DNA from 4 places in the Paenibacillus sp. LRG-1 genome. Region 2 is predicted to be linked to each of the others. Evidence: riboswitches for the same ligand, from Rfam matches in the RefSeq annotation. Region 2 holds a riboswitch; each other region holds the start of a gene.
The links. Region 2 has a riboswitch for cyclic di-AMP ahead of ACUUJN_RS21325 (TrkH family potassium uptake protein). Riboswitches for the same ligand answer to the same signal wherever they lie in the genome.

Region 1 (5,144 bases), 1.5 Mb from region 2:
GCATACGGAACGGAAGCAAAGCCACAGAAAAAACTTGTAGTGGGCATGAGTGCCGACTTTCCGCCGTATGAGTTTCATAAAGTCATTAACGGTAAGGATACCATTGTTGGGTTCGATGTGGATATCGCCAAGGAAATCGCCAAAGATTTGGATGCGGAGATGGTCCCTGAAGACATGAGTTTTGACTCTTTGCTGCCTGCTCTGCAAAGTGGTCGTGTAGACTTGGTACTGTCCGGTATGACACCAACGGATGAACGCAGAAAGAGTATTGATTTTTCGGATGTATACTATCGCTCCAAGCAAGTCATCATGGTACGCCCGGAGGATAAAGACAAATATCCGACGATGGATGCTTTGAAAGGCGAGAAGATCGGCGCACAAAAGGGAAGTATTCAGGAAGAAATTGCTCAAAAAGTGCCCAATGCCTCTGTAACTTCACTGGACAAAATATCTGACCTGGTACTCCAGCTGCGGACCCAGCGTGTGAACGCTGTCGTGATCGAAGATACGGTTGCTAAAGGATACACGTTAGACGGTACCGTAACCCTTGCCAAGGCTGTGCCTGAGGATGCAGGAGCAGAAACAGCTGTAGGTATCCGTAAAGGGAATGCAGAATTGCTTGCTTCTGTAAATAAAACGTTGGCTCGCCTGAAAGCAGACGGTTCGATTGAGAAGTTTTCCACGGAAGCGAGTGCACTTTCTGCGGATCGTCAGGTTTCTTCTAATAACATTGTAGATATTTTTTGGAAATACCGCAGTTTATACGCTACGGGTATCGGCTACACTCTGTTGCTGTCTGCACTCGGAGTACTGTTCGGATTCATCATTGGTCTAATCGTATCCTTGCTGCGGATGAGTGGTATACGCATCATTGAGTGGTTAGGTACCACTTATGTGGAGATCCTGCGTGGCACACCTATGCTGGTGCAACTCATGATCATTCACTACGGGGTTGCTTTGACGCTGGGTGTCAATTTTACTCCACTCCAGTCTGGTATAATCACATTGTCTCTGAATAGCTCGGCATATCTGGCTGAAATTTTCCGTGCAGGTATCCAGGCAGTAGACCGTGGACAGATGGAGGCTGCCCGTTCATTGGGTATGGGACGAGGTAAAGCTATGCGTCATGTCATTTTGCCGCAAGCGTTTAAATCTATTTTGCCTGCTATCGGTAATGAGTTTATTACGATCATTAAAGAATCATCCATTATTTCGACCATTGGGATGGTGGATATTATGTATCAGGCCCAGGTCATTAAGAACATTACCTACGAAGGATTAAGTCCGTTCGTAATCGCAGCCGCTATTTATTTTGTAATGACATTCAGCTTGTCTAAGCTGCTGGGTTTATGGGAAAGGAAGTTGAGAGCCAGTGATCACCGTTAAACAACTGCGTAAATCGTTCGGCAAGAATGAGATTTTAAAAGGCATTGATATAGATATCGCCAAAGGTGAAGTCGTCGTCATCATCGGTCCCAGCGGTTCGGGGAAGAGTACGTTTTTGCGTTGCATGAATCTGCTAGAACAGCCTACGAACGGGGAGATTTTGTTTGAGGGCGAGCCGATTACAGCTCGTGGTCATAATATTAATGTAACCCGGGAGAAGATGGGGATGGTGTTTCAGCATTTTAATCTGTTCCCGCATAAAACAGTGTTGCAGAACCTGACGCTTGCACCAACGCAGGTTAGAAGACAGTCAGGGAAGGAAGCGGAAAAAATTGCGCTAGAACTCCTGCGTACCGTAGGGCTTGAGGATAAGAAGAATACCTATCCGAACCAGCTATCCGGTGGTCAGAAGCAACGTATTGCGATTGCGCGTGCTTTGGCCATGCAGCCGCACGTAATGCTGTTCGATGAGCCGACTTCTGCATTGGACCCTGAAATGGTTGGAGAGGTTCTGGATGTAATGAAGAAGCTCGCCGAAGGCGGCATGACCATGGTAATCGTGACGCATGAAATGGGCTTTGCCCGCGAGGTAGGCGATAGAATTATCTTTATGGATAACGGTCAAATTGTAGAGCAAGGTACACCAGAGCAGGTATTTGGTACTCCAAGCCATGATCGCACCCGTGATTTTCTTGCCAAAGTATTGTAAGAAAGTGCTGATATGAGCTATAAAAAAGCCCTCCGTTTGACGGAGGGCTTTTTCTTTTTTTGTCACCATTTCACCATATTTTCGTAACAAATATCGATTTCTTGGTGACAAAATTGTAACGAGTATAGTATCATGTTCAAGGTTCCCAACATTTTCATGCGGATAAGGTTACAAAATTGTGATATTATGCAGTAAGCCAAAACTTACCGGGACAGCATGCGGTTATGACAAACGCTGAATGCTGGGCCCAAACTATGGGAAGTGCGGGGGACGTAACAACGGCAGTCTTTCCGATACGTCATAAGACGATATGGAATATGCCTAGGGGTGAATTGCACAAGCATAGGGCTTCTCCTGAGTCCGAATCCGACAGCTAACTTCGCAGGCATAACAGAGGAGGTACATATCTTTGAAACATCTAAAACATATTGGAAAAACCATGAAATTTGCGGTGCTTGCCGCAGCCATTGCAGGGCTGGCACAGACAGCTGGAGTAGCGGATGCTGCTTCGCTTCATACTGCCAAAGATGGCGATACCTTCTTTTTGCTTGCTCAACGTTATGGAGTATCAGTGGACGAGCTGACGAAGGCGAACCCAAACATTGCCTCTAACAATATATATGCAGGTCTGCAAATTAAGGTACCTGGTGAAAAAAGTGTGAATGCAGCTTCGGATTCGAAGCCGCAGCTTCTTACGGAGAAAGCACCAGCGAATGAGGGGCCAACGATTGAAGCGTGGGGCAAAACATTTAACTATAGCAAAATAGTTGACGTTAAGGCTACTGCGTATTCTGCCGCAGCCGATGAGAATGGTAAATGGGGAGCAGTGGACTACTACGGCAATCCGCTTAAACTAGGTACAATTGCGGTAGACCCGAACGTCATTCCGATGGGCACGAAAGTGCTGGTTACAGGCTATTCCCACCCAGGTTTGCCGGATCATTCTTTTGTAGCTGTCGCTCGCGATCAGGGCAGCGCCATTACAGGAAAACGGATTGATATCTTTATTCCTGGCAACAAATCATTTGTGAACGACTTTGGATTTCAAAATGTGAAGCTGTACGTTATTGATAAATAGCATTATACGTATATACGGTTTAATTAAACATAATATATATTATGTAAACTTAATGCCTGTATCCTACCGCATATAACTAGGTCAGACTCTTATCAGGTCCTATCCATAAAAAAGGCTGTCTTGACGAGCAGAAAACTTCTGCTGGTAAGACAGCCTTTTTACGTTGCTTTAGCTTGTAGCTCAATCATAAACATATGGTTATTTCTGTTCCGATGTGTGGAGTAGCCGGGGGACTGTCACAAATTTGTAGCCCTTAGCTTTTAGAGAGTGAATTAGACCCGGCAGAGCTTGGACAGTGCCTTGCAAGTTGGAACTTTGACCTCCACCTGCGTGCATTAAAATAATAGAGCCAGGCCCAGTAGCTGGGATCACATTGCGCTGAATTTGTGTTTTACTTAGTCCCTTCCAGTCGAGAGAGTCTACATTCCAATTGACAATCATGTAGCCATGACGACGTGCCCACTGGATTTGAGGCTCCGTGATTTCACCGTAGGGTGGACGAATCAACTTGGGGCGAAAACCTGCGCTGGCTTGTAAAATACGTTCTGTTTTTGTAATCTGGTTGCGAAAGCGTTCTGGTGTGGCCTTCCTAAAATCCGGATGAGTATAGGAATGGTTTCCTATAGCATGGCCTTCACGGATAATACGGCGTATGATCCCAGGATGCTTTTCCGCACGGTGACCGACGATGAAAAATGTAGCTTTGATGCCGTTGGCGTGTAATACGTCCAAAACCTGCGGCGTATACCTAGAATCGGGCACATCATCAAAGGTTAGGGCAATTTGGCGGGTGTGTGGGCCGCACATTTTAAAAATGTCCGCATGTTTTTTTCGCAGCATTGCTAATGTAGGAGTTGCTCGATCTGTGCTCTGTTGTACAGAAGAAGCAACAGCTGCTTCCTTGGGATGGGGCGTTCCGATGTTGGGAGGCGCATCCGCGTGAACGGGTAAACTTGAAAATGCTAGTAACAGTGCCAAGCCTGGCAACACTCCCCTGTACGGCATATGTATCCCCCCTTTCCGTGCAGTGATACCTAGTGGTGCTCTCGACTATTATGTACCTGTCCTATTAAAAATATGCTGGTTACCAAGTTCGGCTCATAAACGACTGGAAAGAAGTCCACGATGAAACGATTATCAATGAAGATGATGGAGCTAAACGTACATATTCTCTTAAACATGACCGAAAACAGGAGCATTTTCGCAAGTTTTAGCCTTACAACGAATTCGGTATACCGTGACAGCTGGTGTATAATGGGGATGCAATTCATAATTATACAGACATGGAATTGAAGGAAGGATGGATAAAAGTGACCGACTTGTTTACTCCTTATCAATTAAAGGGGCTTTCTTTAAAAAATCGGATTGTCATGCCCCCGATGTGCCAATACAGCGTGGAGGCCAAGGACGGAAATCCAACGGATTGGCATCATGTCCATTATGTGAGCCGGGCAGTAGGAGGCACTGGACTTATTATTGTGGAAATGACAGCGGTCCATCCAGATGGACGTATTACAGATCGTGATTTGGGTATTTGGAGTGACGAACATATTCCTGCATATCGTAAGATTGTAGAGGAAGTTCACAAGTATGGTGCCAAAATTGGCATTCAACTAGGCCACGCTGGACGCAAGGCTGAAGATGCTGAGCAACCTGTGGGTCCTTCCTCGATTCCTTTTAGCGAACGCTTTAAAGAGCCGCACGCCTTAAAGACAGCTGAAGTCAGGGAACTGGTTCAGGCATACAAAGAAGGCGCGCGCCGCGCGGTGGAAGCAGGTTTTGACACGGTCGAGATACATGGCGCTCACGGCTATCTGATCCATCAATTTCATTCGCCTTTAACAAATGCCAGAGAAGATGAATATGGGCAGGATTTGTCACTGTTCGGTGTTGAGGTCATACATGCTGTTAAAGAGGTTCTTCCTGCTGATATGCCTGTGCTTATGCGGATATCTGCCAAAGAATACGTCG
Region 2 (5,144 bases):
CCGGATTCTCCTAAGCTGATGCAGGCAGAACAGGTCAATGTCGATCAACCGGTTGCGGCAGAAACTGCACTCCACAGTGCACCTCTAGCCGATGTTACTGGACAGACAGATGAGAAAGCGATACAAACGGAGACAGAGCATTCTGCTGACTCATTGCTGGTGGCTGAAGAACGAGCAGCTTATGCAGTAGCAACGAATCAAGGTCAAGTTGGTGACCAAGATGCAGAGATAAAGGAAACAGAAACCCAACTATCCGGTGGACTGGAGGACCCAGCTACGGCGGCTCTCGCTCTGGCTGAATGGTTGGATGTTAAGGTACTTGTACCGCAGCGTGGACTGAAAAAGCAAATGACAGGCATGGCGACGGAAAATGCACGTGTTGCTTTGGATGAGAAGTTTAAGCTGATCGAGCGGGATGAGGAACGGACATCCAAAGCTGCAAGCAATCTCGGACGTGCCATTGGGCTGGATAGCTTGCACCGGGTGGAGGCGTTTGATAACTCCAACATCCAGGGTTCCGATCCAGTCTCCGCCATGATCGTGTTTATTGATGGCAAGCCTGCCAAGAAGGAGTATCGAAAATATAAGATCCGTTCTGTGCAGGGACCCGATGATTATGAAACGATGCGTGAGGTTATTCGGCGTAGATATGAACGTGTGCTTAAGGAAAATCTGGAACGTCCCGACTTGATCGTTGTGGATGGTGGACGTGGACAAATTAAGGCGGCGACCGATGTACTGCAAAATGAGCTGGGTTTGTTCATTCCTGTGTGTGGTCTGGTGAAGGATGCCAAACATAGAACTTCCCAACTATTAGTGGGAGAGTCCTCTGAGGCCGTGACACTTGCACGCAATAGCGAAGAATTTTATCTGCTGCAACGGATTCAGGACGAGGTTCACCGTTTTGCCATCACGTTCCACCGCGAGCAACGCGGCAAATCTATGGTAACTTCCCGGCTGGACTCTATTCCAGGCATCGGCGAGAAACGGCGTAAGTTACTGCTCAAGCATTTTGGATCACTCAAAAAAATAAGAGAGGCCAGCGTTGAAGAATTCCGGCCTCTCTCTATTGGGGATAAGCTTGCGCGTCAGATTATAGCTGCCCTTCGGGAGGAGGAGTCGTAGAATACGGCTCCTCTTTTTTAATAGGTTCAAACATAATTCGATTTGGCTTTTTAGGACTAAACCAATAAATGATGTAACCCACAATGGCTGGAAGTAAGATCCAGAATAGACCAGCGCTCACATTCACAGTGTCTCCCAGACTCATTACACTAAGCCCCATTAGAATGCTGTCAAAAATAACGTGGCTGAACATGGCGGCAATAAAACCGTAACGCAGGAACACAAAACTGAACAGCAAGCCAAGAAAAGTCAGCTCAATAGGTCTGGAAATCACCGGATAGATCGGATAAAGTGTATGTCCCAGTGCCCAAATCAGCGTGGTGATCAGACAAGCAACAAAAGTGTTTTTCACTATTTTTTTGACCATCGGAATACCAAACAGACGGTAGACAGTCTCTTCTCCAATACCTGCCATCCAGGCCATAATCGGCAGTAACCATGGATAAGCCATATTGTAAGGGGATTGCGTGGCATCTGTTGTGGAGAATGTATTAAATGTGCGCTCCAGTATAAAGAATAAGATGGATTGTACCCCGAGTAAAATAAAGGCCCACAAGTAGCCAACATACATACTGCGAAGCACATACAGCCCGTAGCCCGGCTCTTTCGCACGCGGCCATGCATTCAGTCCAACCTGACGCATAAGTCCGTCACCGCCGACCAAGGAGAAGTAGAGCGCTACTGCCATGAAGAAGGTAACACCAATCTGGAACACCATAAGAAATATAAGCATGCCCTTACCGCCTGCTTCTGCTTGCAATAAAGGCAGCATGTTCATTGTCCCAGCTATACTTGCAATAAAGTATATAACGGACAGAACAATGCCGCGTACAAATGAAGTATGTCGTCGGGTGAGTGACGCATACACAATGGCAAGAACACCCAGCACAAAGCTAAATAGGGCATAACCCGCATAGGTCATCCAATTCGCCCAAAATGTTTGCTTTTCGATATAATCGGTATAGGACGACGGGGCCGAAAAGCTTTGAGAGAAGGAGCGAACATCACCGTCTTCGAAAGTAAAAGCCAGTGTAAGTACCGAGGCGCCGATTTTTTTATCGTCTACGGTATACTTTAATCCACCTTCTTTTTCAGTGGTGGCGAGCTTCAAGTCCGACGGCTTAAAGCCAAAGCGCTTGACCCATACTGCGGCCGCCTGCTCCTTGGCTTCAAGCGTCATGCCGTCCTCAGCTACACGTATAAGCCTGTTACGTGCTTCTTCATCCGTAGAAATATCAGCCTGTGTGTAATTGGTACTGGAGGTGATCCGTTTAAAGCTAACGACCTTCCCAGTGGATAAATCCACATGAATTTGCAGTTTGCTTTTCGCTGAGGATTCAGGCAGATCAACCCGAAAGGTTTCGTAAGGGTAATTTTTCTTCCATGTACGGTCGTACTGTTGAAGCAGTTTTTCTCTAGATAAATAACCGTACAAATCTGTTTCGGCCTGATAGGTCACGACAGGCTCCTCTGGCTGTGATTCAGTATAGCCCAACTCGGAGCGGGCAAAGTCCAATGCGTGTATGACCGCTTCTTGTTTGCTGATGACCTTTGCGTTCATTACTGATTCTGGACTCGGATTGCTAAGCGAGGGAATAAGCAATTGAAAGATAAAAAAGCAAATCAGGCCAATCCCGCCCAGCAAGCCTAATTTTTTGAAGTTGGCCGTGAGCACGACCGGTTTCCCGATAGGATTCATGAGTTTCCTCCTTAATCTGTAAATAAGAACATCCATTAAAGATATCATACTGCACAGGTTCCCGCCAACAGACCAGCGATATTCATGAAAATAGAGTGAAAGCACTTTAAAGTTCCAATAAAATAAGATAAGCTGCGATTAAACGATGCCCATTCGCAAAATAAAGCCAATTTCACGTTTTTTCGGCGAAATCGGTTTTGTGATCTGGATATAGAAGGATTATAATCTTGAGGCAATGCCTATAAAATACATAGGTAATGATATACAGTTAAGCCGAATTTCTATGAGAAAACGGGGGAACCATGTTACTGGGGTGAATTTTACAGCTGATCCTGCTGGATTGGATGTGTAAATAGGGCATACTGTGCTGCCCGAATCCGTCAGCTAACCTCGTAGGCTATGAGCAGGAACCAAGTCAGGCACTCGGTTTTCCGGTGTCTATTTTTGTGCGTATAAAAGTGTTTGGATTGGTTAGACCGCTGCGGGTGCAGATTATTCTTCCGATTGCTGTTATCCCCGGATTTTTTGATTGTATAACCCCTTTAATGGTTAAAATCCGGAGATAAAGGCAAACGCTTCGCTTCTTCAGAACAATTCTGCTTCCTTCGCTGCTGCCCGCCAATAGCACAGGGGGCAGAGTAGTGCTTGACATGCATTCTTCCTGTATTCAGGGAATGCTAATTATAGTTACTAAAGGTTTGGAAAAATCAAAAAAATTAGGGGCAACGACGATCGGAAGATCAAATGGAACGCGTAGCGGGCTTACACCGTATTAAATCACTGTTTTTATAGTTTTAAGGATTAGGAGAGAAGTGATGAATAGATGAATCCCAATGCAAGCTGGCTCCGGCTTTCTCCACCGCAGATATTCGTTGCGGGCTTTGCCATTATCATTCTAATAGGTAGTTTATTGTTAATGCTGCCGATCTCCAATACAACAGGAAAGCCACTTGCGTTTATAGACGCTTTGTTTACTGCCGCTTCCGCGACCTGTGTTACAGGGCTTGTCGTAAAGGATACGGGGACCTTTTTTACAACCTTTGGTCAAGTTGTTATCGCTGCGCTCATTCAGATCGGCGGCCTGGGCTTTATGACTATGGCTACCTTGATCGCGCTGGTGTTCAAACGTCGGATTTCCTTACGGGAGCGCCTCATTTTACAGGAAGCGATGAATCAGACCTCTGTCGAAGGAATTGTCGGATTGATTCGTAAGGTGCTGCTGTACTCGCTGGTCATTGAGGGCGTATGTGCTGCAATATTTGCGATTCGCTGGTCGTTTGATATGCCTGTAGGCAGGGCGATTTATTTTGGGATTTGGCATGCCATCTCCATGTTTAACAATGCTGGTTTTGACTTATTCGGGCACTTTCGCAGCCTGACAGGTTATGTATATGATCCGATTGTTAATTTTACAGCTATGTTCCTGATTATTTCAGGCGGCATTGGTTTTGTAGTGATGTCGGATCTGGCAGAATATCGCAAGCGCAAGAGACTGTCCTTGCATACTAAGGTGGTACTCAGCATGACGGGCGCTATGATTGTAGTCGGCACGCTCGTGATTTTTGTATTTGAATTTACGAATCCAAAGACTCTTGGCTCGCTTGATTGGGGTGGTAAACTGCTGGGATCTTTATTCCAGTCCGTTACCCCCCGTACCGCAGGTGCCAATACGCTGGACATTGGAGGCTTGCGGCAGGCTACGCAGTTTTTTATCATCATACTCATGTTTATCGGGGCTTCTCCTGGCTCTACTGGAGGCGGGATTAAGACCACAACATTCGCGCTGCTCATTGGAGCCGTGATTTCGATGCTACGGGGGCGTGAAGATATTGTGCTGTTCAGGTACCGACTTGCGCAGGGACGAATTTACAAGGCTTTGACCATTACACTGCTGGGGCTGCTGTTCGTGATCGGGGTGACCATGATTTTGTCGGCAACCGAAGATCATCATTTTTTGATGATCTTGTTCGAGACGGTGTCTGCGTTTGGTACGGTGGGGCTGTCGATAGGGCTTACACCTGATTTGACAGTCATAGGCAAGCTGGTGATTACCCTGACGATGTTTGCAGGTAGACTGGGGCCACTCACGCTAGCTTATGCACTGGGGCCGAAAAAGGGTAAAGAATTATATCGTCATCCGGAAGGCAAAATGATTATAGGATGAATCATTTCATATTCATTTCGTTGGTTTAATTATTTCAGGATTTTTGTAAAATCCTCATTTATGAAATTGATTCAGATAAGGGAGTTTTCGAGTAGATATGAAAACGCAGCAGTTTGTAGTTATTGGCTTGGGGCGGTTTGGCTCAAGCCTGGCTTT
Region 3 (5,144 bases), 2.8 Mb from region 2:
GAGGTAGAGTGATGTAGGAGCTGGACCAATGTCTGTGAAGAAAGCGACGCTGAGATGCAGTTGGCTCAGGTTGGTTAAGCTTCTTCCAGGCAGAGAGGAGCTCGCTTGTCATACGCTCCATAAGAGGGTTCTTTTCCTCATAAGGAGGATTGAGTAGTTTGAAGGCATCTTCCACACAGAAGGACACCGCTGCGCTAAGATAGCCGTGAACGGTCTGTTCTACATCGTTTCCGAGGAGGAAGTTAATCCAGGTGTGAACGGTAGCGAGTGTGCCAATCGCATTGTATTGAATGAGTATAGATTCCAACTGGTCAAATTCAAGCCAAGGATAAAGAGCCTTAGCGAGCTTGAGCAGACGCTGACCGGATAGACGAAACTCCTTCACATGCTGCCAGGAGGGACGTTGGGTATGCAGCATCTTATCAATGAGGGCGATCCGCCAACTGTCATTCTGCTGGATGGCGACATACAGACTTTTGATAGCCATGCCGTCAACGGTTGTAAATTGAGGATACAAATCATCCAGCATGTAATGTTCCAGGTCTTGTAGACTGTTCAAATGTCCGTTACGCGATAGTTTCTCCAGTCCGTTAAAACGGGTAAAGCCACCAACAGGTAGGGAAGGGTCCAACAATAATGCATAGTTCAGCAAGCGGTTGCCTTTATGCAAGGTGGTTCGCCTCCTCGAAGTGAATCCTTATGTCATGTTATGTTATTTTACTTTTTACTTGGGGATAACGAAAAATATTCGAAATATATGTAATATATATTTACATTTAAATAGCTTTTGTGTCAAATCAAATATTCTTATCGCTCATACATGTTAGTTAAAATAACATATAAAATAATTATTATATTTTTGTTTACAAATAGTTGATGAGAGAGTATAATAAATCTGTTGCCTCATTACATTATGATTTGCGGTCGTGGTGGAATGGCAGACACGCTATCTTGAGGGGGTAGTGGGCGTACGCCCGTGGAGGTTCGAGTCCTCTCGACCGCATTATATGCAAGACTCAGTTAAAAAAGCATCCTGACACGGTTTACGTGAAGGGATGCTTTTTTTGTTAAGCATTTTTCGTTATATCCTTTAGCCACAGAAGCAACGGTAGACAATAGGTCATTTATTAACTGTGATAAAGAAGGATGTCAGTTTTGCTGCAAAAGCTTCTCTATATCTCCCGCCAGCTTATCTGGAGTGGTTTGCGGTGCATAGCGCTTAAATACGTTACCTTCTCGTGTAATTAAGAATTTAGTAAAATTCCATTTGATCGCTTTGGACCCTAATACCCCCGGAGCAGTTTGGGTCAGGTAACGAAATAAGGGGTGCGCTTGATCGCCATTGACATCTGTCTTGGCGAACATCGGAAAGGTAACACCATAATTGATCTGGCAAAACTCGGAAATCTCCTCGCTGGAACCTGGCTCTTGTTTGGCAAATTGGTTGCTGGGAAATCCCAAAATTTCGAGCCCCTGTTCATGGTACTGGTCATATAGCTCTTGTAGCGCTTTGTATTGGGGGGTTAACCCACATTTGCTGGCAGTGTTCACGATAAGCAGAACGTTCCCTTCATATGTGGATAACGGAATTTGTTTCCCTTGCAGGGTGTGCGCATCATATTCATAAACGGTCATAGTATCTCTCCTTATTCAATATTCAGCAATTAAATTGTAAGCAATTAAAAGCGAGGTTGCAAGTTTTGAAAAGCTGTATCAAGCCTTTAGCCGCTGTAAAATCGTATTTTGTTCAAAACAGTAAATCGCACCGCAAATGGAGCGAATTAAGGTGTTTCTTCTTATAAAAGCGGGTTCAATCGGTGTTTAGCTGGTACATATAGCGTATTTTCTTCTCTTTTTACAAAAAAAGGCCAAAAACGCTCTACCCTACGCCAATATTGACATGCTTGTCATTTTCGAAAAGGGATGAAAAACAGAGATTGAAGGAGCTGTGAGAAGCATAGTTGCATTGTAAGCGCTATTATTAATATCCTAGGCTCTAAAGGCCGATTTATAACCCCGCAGTTGAGCTTTACAGTCTTCCATGCGCGGGTGTATGATTCAAGACGTAATTTCAAATTAACTTGAATGAAGCAACAACGAAATGTCTATAGCGCTGAATTTTGCAGTTGCAAAAGCGGGGGAACCAATCGAGATTGTACGGCTTCGGAAGCCGTGTGTCTCATGGGGTGAATTTTCCGGTCAAGTGCCAGAAATAGGGCGACTCTCACGTCCGAATCCGACAGCTAACCTCGTAAGCGTACAGGGAGAGGCAACAAACCGCCGTGTGCAGCCATGGTTTATTTTATCATGGATATGTAAGAAGCCGGAGGAAAGCCTTTTTCCTTCGGCTTCTTTTTGTTGTCTTTTTATACCGGGAGAGGAGCTACTGATGGAAGGTCGGTTAATTATTGTCACTGCACCGAATGAAGCGGGCAGAAGTTTTGTGAAATTGCTTATTTTCAAAAAATTGGCGTTTGCAGTTCTCACGAATAGCGCCCAGGAGGAACGACAGCTCAAAAAAATGGGTGTGGAGCACATTGTCCGCATCAATACCATGCAAGCGGGAAAATGGAATTTTCCAAAAAAAGAAATTGGTAGTGTGTATTTGTTCGAGAACAGCTTGAATCTGACGTGCCGTTTCCTGCAAATATGTCGGCCGCTAACATCGGAATCGATCTATGTTATTACGCACGGCTGTAATCCACAAGGAATTTATCGGGGATTGGGAGCGGATCATGTGATCTACACATTGAACGGAGAGGTGGGTTTTCTGCTGAACGGATAAGCACTTATAACATAGTTGTTTTATGATTTTATGATCAAATAAGAATGGCGATCTGAGGACCGATACGGAGGGTATAAACATGATGGATATATACATGCTGCTCGTCATGGCTGTGAGTTATGGAGTGATACTGCTGTTTGTACGCTGGTGTGATGCGCAGACCTCTAAAGGAGGACGAAGAGGATGATCGTTATACTTGGACTTACGGCTATTGTGTTTATGTATTTAATCTACGCACTCCTGAACCCTGAAAAGTTCTAATCAGCTATAGGGGATAGAGCGGGCGGGAACAACAGATCTGAATATTAAGCATCATAGGTAGCAGGTTTTCGCAAACGTGTGCACACGTTTGGTGCTCTGGAAGCAGGTCTGTTGTTCCAAACGCAGGAGCATTTTGAAGGAGGAATAAAGGATGGAGCTGCTTCAAATTGGAATTGTGATCGTCATATTGCTGCTCTTGGTAAAGCCAGTGGGCACCTATATGTATCATGTATTCTCGAATGAACCCAATCGGACGGATCGGATTTTTGGCGGAACAGAAAAGCTGATTTATAAGATAGTAGGATTGAAGAAGCTGGAGAGCATGCGTTGGACTACGTATGTTATGAGTTTCATTGCAACGAATGTCGTGCTTGTGGCGATCAGCTACTTGCTGTTGCGTTTACAGGGAATGCTTCCCGGTAATCCGGCTGGAAACAGTAATATGGAAGCATCACTAGCTTTTAATACGGTAATCAGCTTTATGACGAATACGAATCTCCAACATTATAGCGGAGAAAGCGGGCTTACGTATCTGACACAGATGGCGTTCGTCACGATGATGATGTTCACTTCGGCTGCTTCCGGTTTTGCGGTTGCTGCGGCTTTTATGAGAGGATTGACGCGGCGCGGTGAAGGGATGGGCAATTTCTTTCAAGATTTTATTAAAGCCATTATAAGGATTTTCCTGCCGCTGGCCTTTGTGCTTACGCTGGTGCTGGTTGGATTGAAGGTACCACAGACGCTACAGCCTACGGCGGATCTTACGACGCTGAGCGGAACACAGCAGCAGATTTCTATGGGGCCCATTGCTTCTCTGGAGTCCATCAAGCATTTGGGGACGAATGGAGGCGGTTATGCGGGAGCTAACTCTGCGCATCCTTTTGAAAATCCAAGTCCTTGGACGAACGTGCTGGAAATTTTGGCAATGTGGGTAATGCCAGCTTCGTTGCCGTATACCTTTGGATTGTTTGCCCGTAATCGTAAGCAGGGCTGGATTATTTTTAGCTCCATGATGGTATTGTTTCTTATTTTTCTATCTATTACGTACGTGTCTGAAAAGACAGGTAACCCGTTAATCCAGACACTGGGTGTGGATGCTTCTCAAGGAAGCATGGAAGGGAAAGAGGTTCGTTTCGGCATTGGACAATCGGCTTTATTCACTGCGGTCACAACAGCGGCAACGACAGGTTCGGTCAATAATATGCATGATACACTAACCCCACTGGGTGGCATGGCTGCTTTGGGAGAAATGATGCTAAACGTCATTTTTGGCGGCAAGGGTGTCGGGCTGATGAATATGCTGATGTATGCGATTCTGGGTGTGTTTATATGCGGACTGATGGTCGGGAGAACTCCGGAATTTATGGGAAGGAAAATTGAAGGCAAGGAAATGAAGCTGATCGCGATTGCCATTTTGGTACATCCGTTCCTCATTCTCGCCCCAACTGCGCTTGCGTTTATGAGTCATTGGGGATACGACGCGGTCACTAACCCTGGCTATCACGGGTTGACTCAGGTGCTCTATGAATATGCGTCATCTGCTGCAAATAACGGTTCGGGATTTGAAGGTCTTTCGGATAACAACGTATTCTGGAACATGACAACGGGGCTGGTTATGTTCTTCGGACGATATGTATCTATGATTGCATTGTTGGCTGTGGCGGCTTCATTGAATGCCAAAGCACCGACTCCGGTGACGACGGGGACACTGCGTACGGACAACAAGTTATTTGGAGCCATTCTGATCGGGGTCGTGCTGCTGATTGGTGCGTTGACCTTTTTACCCGTCATCGTATTGGGACCTGTTGCTGAATTTTTGACCATGTGAAGAAGAAAATGAGAATGGATGAACGGGGTGTTTGATCATGAAGGAACAACGCAAACACATGCTGGACAGAAGCATCTTGAAGCATGCGATCAAGGATAGCTTTATAAAATTAAATCCGATGATTATGATGAAGAATCCTGTCATGTTCGTCGTGGAGATCGGTACATTGGTTGTGCTGCTAATGTTACTGCTTCCCGGTTATTTTGGAACTGGCAAGGAAATGGGCTTTAACCTGGCCGTGTTTGTTATTCTGTTGTTTACGTTGCTTTT
Region 4 (5,144 bases), 1.4 Mb from region 2:
CGATGTCGGTCCTCGGTAGCATTGATATCCTCCATCAGAACGTCCCGTACGAATTCCTGATCATTTCCGTCAATAATCATTCGCATGCCGCCACGCATAAAGGGATCGTCGATTTCCTCTACCTTAGATTCCAAGGCGAGCAGACCTTCACGACGGGTAATGGATGCCCACTCGGTAAACGTACCGATGAGCTCTTTGCGGTCTAACAGTTTTTGTTCGGTGAAAATAACCTTGAACAGCTTCGGAATCCGTTTGATTTCTGCCATCGGGAAGGCCATAAATATACTCGCTGCCGTTCCGACGAAAATAATCATGTAAGCAGCGGGATTATTGACCAGATTGACGACCGGAGCGCCTTTTAAGATCATCCCGACGACCAGTGACATAATCCCGAGCACAAGTCCGATAATGGTTGAAATTTGCATGATACACCTCATCCATGAGAATAGATTTTGAATCCTTTCATGCCGCCGGGGTCGTCCTTGCCCCAAGCGCGTCATTACAAGACGGATTATAGTATTTATCGACAAAACTCTCTTTTTTGTTAAGTGCGAATTTCCGGTATAATAAGGTGATTATGTATTGAATGGCGGAACCATTGGAGGAAATGGCATGGGAGTAAAGCATGGGCGTGAGTATGAACAAATTTTGAACGATTTGACAGAGGCTGTGGGACGCATCCCAGACAGCTACGAATTTTTTGAGATGGAAGCAGAAGATTGGGACAGGCTGGACCCGGCGGGACGCCAGGAAGTCAATGAAGCTTTGGCAGAAGACTTATTTTATGCACTGGGTACAGAGCCCATAATCACTGTAGGCAGTGGCGTTCTGATCTATGAGCCGGAGCAGCATCGTATCTATGTACTCATTGGAGACGAGGAGCTGACGTCAGTCCCTTTGATTTGAGTTCCGTCTTATGGATTTATCAACGGGGCCGTGGTAATATGTACACCAATATATCGTAGTTTTGGCCGTATTTAAGCGGTCGAAAGGCTTCCGTATAAACGGGGAGGAGTTCGTAACATGCCTTTTACACAAGAAGAGATTGAAGCACATCTGGAGAAACTGGAGGGCTGGGAACTGGAGGAAGGACGTTGGATCGTTCGGAAATATAATTTTTCCAGTTTTATGAAAGGGATTGCATTCGTGGATGAAGTTGCCGCTATATCTGAAGCATTCAATCATCATCCATTTATTACGATTGATTACAAGACCGTGACTCTGCGTTTGACCTCTTGGGACGACGGCGGTATTATGGCCGTGGATATTAAGGAAGCCCAACAATATAATGAAGCTTTTGAAAAAATGCGCAGCAGTCATTGAGCTTGTAATGATCTGTCGTATGATGATAAAAGCGCCTTCGCTATACAACATCGCGGTTGTATGCCGAAGGCGCTTTTATCATAGAACCTGGGTTTGGTGCTCGGGACGATATACCATACAAAAAAACGGTTTTTTGCCATCGGGAGTCTGGCGTTCATAGGTATCTGTAAGCTCAAATCCAGCCGCCTTGTAAGCCCGGATAGCGCGCCCATTCCAAGTGAGTACCTCTAGATCAATTTCATTCTTCGGGTTGCGTCGTTGGGCTTCCTCTGCAATGGCACGGACAAAATCAGAGCCTTTGCCATGTCCGCATCTTTCGGGATGCATTCCAAGACCTAGCCGGGTCACACCGATCATAGGAAAATATTGAGCAAATCCCGTCAGCTTATTCTCTTCATCCAGTACGGCAACATATTGCTCTTGGCGAAGCGTGGGACTTCCAAATTCGACTTCAAGCGCCTTCATTTGTTCCCAGGGGAGCCAACCGTATATATTATAAGGTGGGTCATAGCGCCACTCACAGATTGCAGCCGCTTGATGCTCGTCCATCGGTACGATCCGATAGTTGGATATTGAGGCCGGCATGTGTTTCATCCTCCTTTTACAGGTACTTCAATCATTAACAACAGATTGTAGACAAGTTGCAGGGGAATGGCAAGCGTGTTTATTTCATACTCAAGTCGGGTATACATTCAATAAGAAGGATTTACTGCTCATATGCTCCCCCAGCGCTGACGGTAAAACCGACGATGTTCGCTAAAATTGAAACCTTTTGAGGCTTCAGTTCGTCAGTAATGATAATAATTGCTGATGTTGTGGACATAAAAAACCGCAATTCGATTCCGGCCAGAATCAAATTGCGGCTAGGGTTAGCTTGCTGTGCGTTAGTTATTCTACGTTGTCGTCATCAGGAATTTCTGAAGCTACAGAATGGTAAGCGTCTGTGCTCATAATTCTTTTTGCACCGACATAGCGGTTAGCGTAATAATTTTCGTTCAGTGAGCTAACTACTACACCACGTGAAGTCGAGGAGTGGGCAAATTTCCCTTCACCTACGAAGATACCTACATGGGAAATGCCTCTTCCTGTGGTGTTGAAGAACACCAGGTCTCCAGGTCTCATTTCATCGCGGGATACAGAAGATCCCATTTTGAATTGTGATCCGGATTGATGCGGAAGTTTAATTCCCAGTTTGTTGAATACATACATTGTGAAGCCGGAGCAATCGAATCCCTCGAGTGTAGTGCCTCCGCTTCTGTAGCTCGTTCCTTTGGCATCTTGAATGACCTGGTCCATCTTAGAGTCTGCATATGCACTGCCGCCACCGAATGTAAAAGATGTAAAGGCAATGGCAAGACCCATAGCTGCGATCGTTAGCTTCTTCTTCAAAAAAAATATACCCCTTCCAATGCCTGCGAGGTTAGCTTAAGGATTCGGTAGAAGGTTCCCCTATGACCACTCTGTTGCGAGATCAATTCACCCAAACTGGTTCCCCCGCTTCCTAGGTGCCAGGAATTAGGCTTAACTTAAGATGTGCACCTTGGAGAGCAGTATTCACAATAACGTTATTTTTGAGATAAAGGTTACAATAAAGATTACAAAGTTGTTACTATCAGTTCACTGCGATTATTGTAACAAAGACGGCTGGCTTTGGCAAATGTTTCATTGCAAAAAGTTACAAAAAAAATCTGCTCCTAATGTCCAAGGAACAGATGTTGTTAACAGTATTCAGTTATGTGTCGTTTGCGCGGATATGAATCAAGATTTTTCGACAGACGGAAATGAAGTAAAAAACATAAAGGCAGGGCTTAACTTCTACTGGAGATATCGGTATGCCATAGTCTGTACTGCGAACTGATATGCCACAGCCTGACCAGACTAGTAACAAAATGATACGATTGCTGGAGAATGAGCGCCAGCATGCCAGTCCAAATCATCGCCACGGTGCCAAATAGACCGAAGACCAGCAGCACACAAGCACCAAGCAAAAGAGATATACCGACAGCTGGAAGGAGCTGGCGAAAGAAGGCGAGCAGGGACGATAGTATGGCGTGACCACCGACAGTCCCCAGTTGCATATACAGGATGCACTGCCGAATGAACCATCCGTATGCCATCCATCCCATGACATAGGGCAACAAATGCAGCAGATAAGAGGAAGATTGAAGTGCTCCTGCTACAATAGGGTAGAGTCTCGGTACTACCCAAATGGCGGGAAGCAGCAGCAGTCCCAACTCGATGATGTAATACAACAGCGACGACATGCCATGGCGTTTCATACCCTTGAAAAAGGACAGGCTTTGCGGTTCAGTCGCATCGGTATGCAGGCTTTGATATATTCCGGCTCTAATGAAGGGAGTGATCAGTATGCGTAGTACAGTCGCCCCTAGTAGTATCCACAAATACACATGTACTTCCCGGCTGTCCATCAGAGCAATCTGGCTCTCCATCCAAAACAAGGTCTGTCCCAGCTCGTTTTGACCCTGATCAGGATAACGGAGCAGTAGCGGGATAACGGCAGACTGCACCAGCCGATAGAGAAACACCCCCCACAGTAGTCGATACAGAAATAAAATGATAACGATATAGAATCGTATGCGCACCAGCGCCCAGCCCTCTTTTATAACAGTCCGCATCTATAGACACCTCACCATGACAGACTTCCAAGCAGTGTTTCTAACAGCTTGGTTACACTTACATTCCAACGGGTTTGTTGCTTTTCGTCCAATTCGGCTTTTAGGCTATTGTTAATGTGCTTGTTCTCCAGTGCAATGGTATATAGAGGATCAAGGGTTACATAGGAAACGGGAGAAGTACTTTTGATCCGAAAAGTTGTGCTTTTGCCCGCGCCGTCCCAAGCCTTGAATATCGTGGTACCATCCTTGAAGGTAAATTGGACAGGGATCTTGGGATAATCCGCCCCTTTTTTGCTGACCGTCACGACTGCTTCATATCCATTCTCCAGCTTGTGGTTCGTGATATGATCCACCGAAAAGTCCGCCATCTGGCCGTCATATACATACTGTTCAAAATAGTGGCTCCATGAGCGTCCGGTGGCTCTCTCCACGATACGTTGAAAATCCTGGGAGGATGGATGCTTGAATCGGTACGTCTGGACGTAGGTCCGCATAATCCGATCCATTTTTTTCATACCCACCTGACGTTCAATGCCCCGTAGTACCAGCTTGCCTCGAGAGTAGGCGTTTTGCGCGTACTCAGCAGCCGAGCCGTACTTCCATGACTCGCGGTTTAGCGGCTGTGGGGAGGCTATCTGTCCCGATTGTAATGGCAAGTTGGGGGTAAGCCCATATTCTTGCTCCATAAGCCGCTCCTCTGCATAGGAGGTGAAGCCTTCATCCAGCCACGGCTCCTCAAATTCGTTATTGGCTACCATTCCGTAGAAATATTGATGTCCAATCTCATGAACTAATGTTCGTTCCAGACTATAGCCAGGATTTAGATTACCCGCAGCAGCGGCTGTGATGAGTGTCGGATACTCCATACCGCCGGCTCCATTGCCTGATTTGGGTGGAACCACGATGGATAGGGTGGAATATGGATAAGGCCCGTACCATTTGCTGTAGTACGAAAGAGCGGCCTTCGCTGCGCTCATATAGCGCCCTTTGAGCTCCTTGTGCGACGGGTCAAGGTAGAGCTTGATTTTGACACCAGGGACTTCAGCAGAAGAAAAGGGTTCTTCTACGGTTACAAAGTTGGGTGAAGCGGACCAGGCAAAATCGTGTACATCATCGGCATAAAATTGATATATTTTTTGGCCGTTCTGTCGGACGGCACCACGGGTGGGAAATCCGGTCGCTGCT

Region 1: linked by a shared signal. The riboswitch ahead of ACUUJN_RS14270 (3D domain-containing protein) and the one ahead of ACUUJN_RS21325 (TrkH family potassium uptake protein) in region 2 are both predicted to bind cyclic di-AMP.
Region 3: linked by a shared signal. The riboswitch ahead of ACUUJN_RS06710 (hypothetical protein) and the one ahead of ACUUJN_RS21325 (TrkH family potassium uptake protein) in region 2 are both predicted to bind cyclic di-AMP.
Region 4: linked by a shared signal. The riboswitch ahead of ACUUJN_RS00540 (C40 family peptidase) and the one ahead of ACUUJN_RS21325 (TrkH family potassium uptake protein) in region 2 are both predicted to bind cyclic di-AMP.

Annotation. Positions count from the first base shown of each region.
Region 1 is NZ_CM170126.1:3,268,048-3,273,191, reverse strand. It holds gene ACUUJN_RS14280 (ABC transporter substrate-binding protein/permease) at 1-1,386, shown strand, start outside; gene ACUUJN_RS14275 (amino acid ABC transporter ATP-binding protein) at 1,373-2,095, shown strand; cyclic di-AMP (ydaO/yuaA leader) riboswitch at 2,330-2,498, shown strand; gene ACUUJN_RS14270 (3D domain-containing protein) at 2,505-3,173, shown strand; gene ACUUJN_RS14265 (polysaccharide deacetylase family protein) at 3,372-4,178, opposite strand; gene ACUUJN_RS14260 (NADH:flavin oxidoreductase/NADH oxidase) at 4,484-5,144, shown strand, end outside.
Region 2 is NZ_CM170126.1:4,816,349-4,821,492, reverse strand. It holds gene uvrC (excinuclease ABC subunit UvrC) at 1-1,125, shown strand, start outside; gene ACUUJN_RS21330 (CPBP family intramembrane glutamic endopeptidase) at 1,094-2,824, opposite strand; cyclic di-AMP (ydaO/yuaA leader) riboswitch at 3,086-3,238, shown strand; gene ACUUJN_RS21325 (TrkH family potassium uptake protein) at 3,648-4,988, shown strand; gene ACUUJN_RS21320 (potassium channel family protein) at 5,086-5,144, shown strand, end outside.
Region 3 is NZ_CM170126.1:1,530,168-1,535,311, forward strand. It holds gene ACUUJN_RS06695 (urease accessory protein UreF) at 1-652, opposite strand, end outside; tRNA gene ACUUJN_RS06700 (tRNA-Leu) at 921-1,003, shown strand; gene ACUUJN_RS06705 (glutathione peroxidase) at 1,150-1,635, opposite strand; cyclic di-AMP (ydaO/yuaA leader) riboswitch at 2,102-2,274, shown strand; gene ACUUJN_RS06710 (hypothetical protein) at 2,390-2,785, shown strand; gene ACUUJN_RS06715 (potassium-transporting ATPase subunit F) at 2,969-3,046, shown strand; gene kdpA (potassium-transporting ATPase subunit KdpA) at 3,198-4,874, shown strand; gene kdpB (potassium-transporting ATPase subunit KdpB) at 4,912-5,144, shown strand, end outside.
Region 4 is NZ_CM170126.1:133,288-138,431, forward strand. It holds gene motA (flagellar motor stator protein MotA) at 1-425, opposite strand, end outside; gene ACUUJN_RS00525 (hypothetical protein) at 613-906, shown strand; gene ACUUJN_RS00530 (4a-hydroxytetrahydrobiopterin dehydratase) at 1,024-1,323, shown strand; gene ACUUJN_RS00535 (GNAT family N-acetyltransferase) at 1,402-1,908, opposite strand; gene ACUUJN_RS00540 (C40 family peptidase) at 2,212-2,712, opposite strand; cyclic di-AMP (ydaO/yuaA leader) riboswitch at 2,718-2,855, opposite strand; gene ACUUJN_RS00545 (hypothetical protein) at 3,132-3,959, opposite strand; gene ACUUJN_RS00550 (M1 family metallopeptidase) at 3,971-5,144, opposite strand, start outside.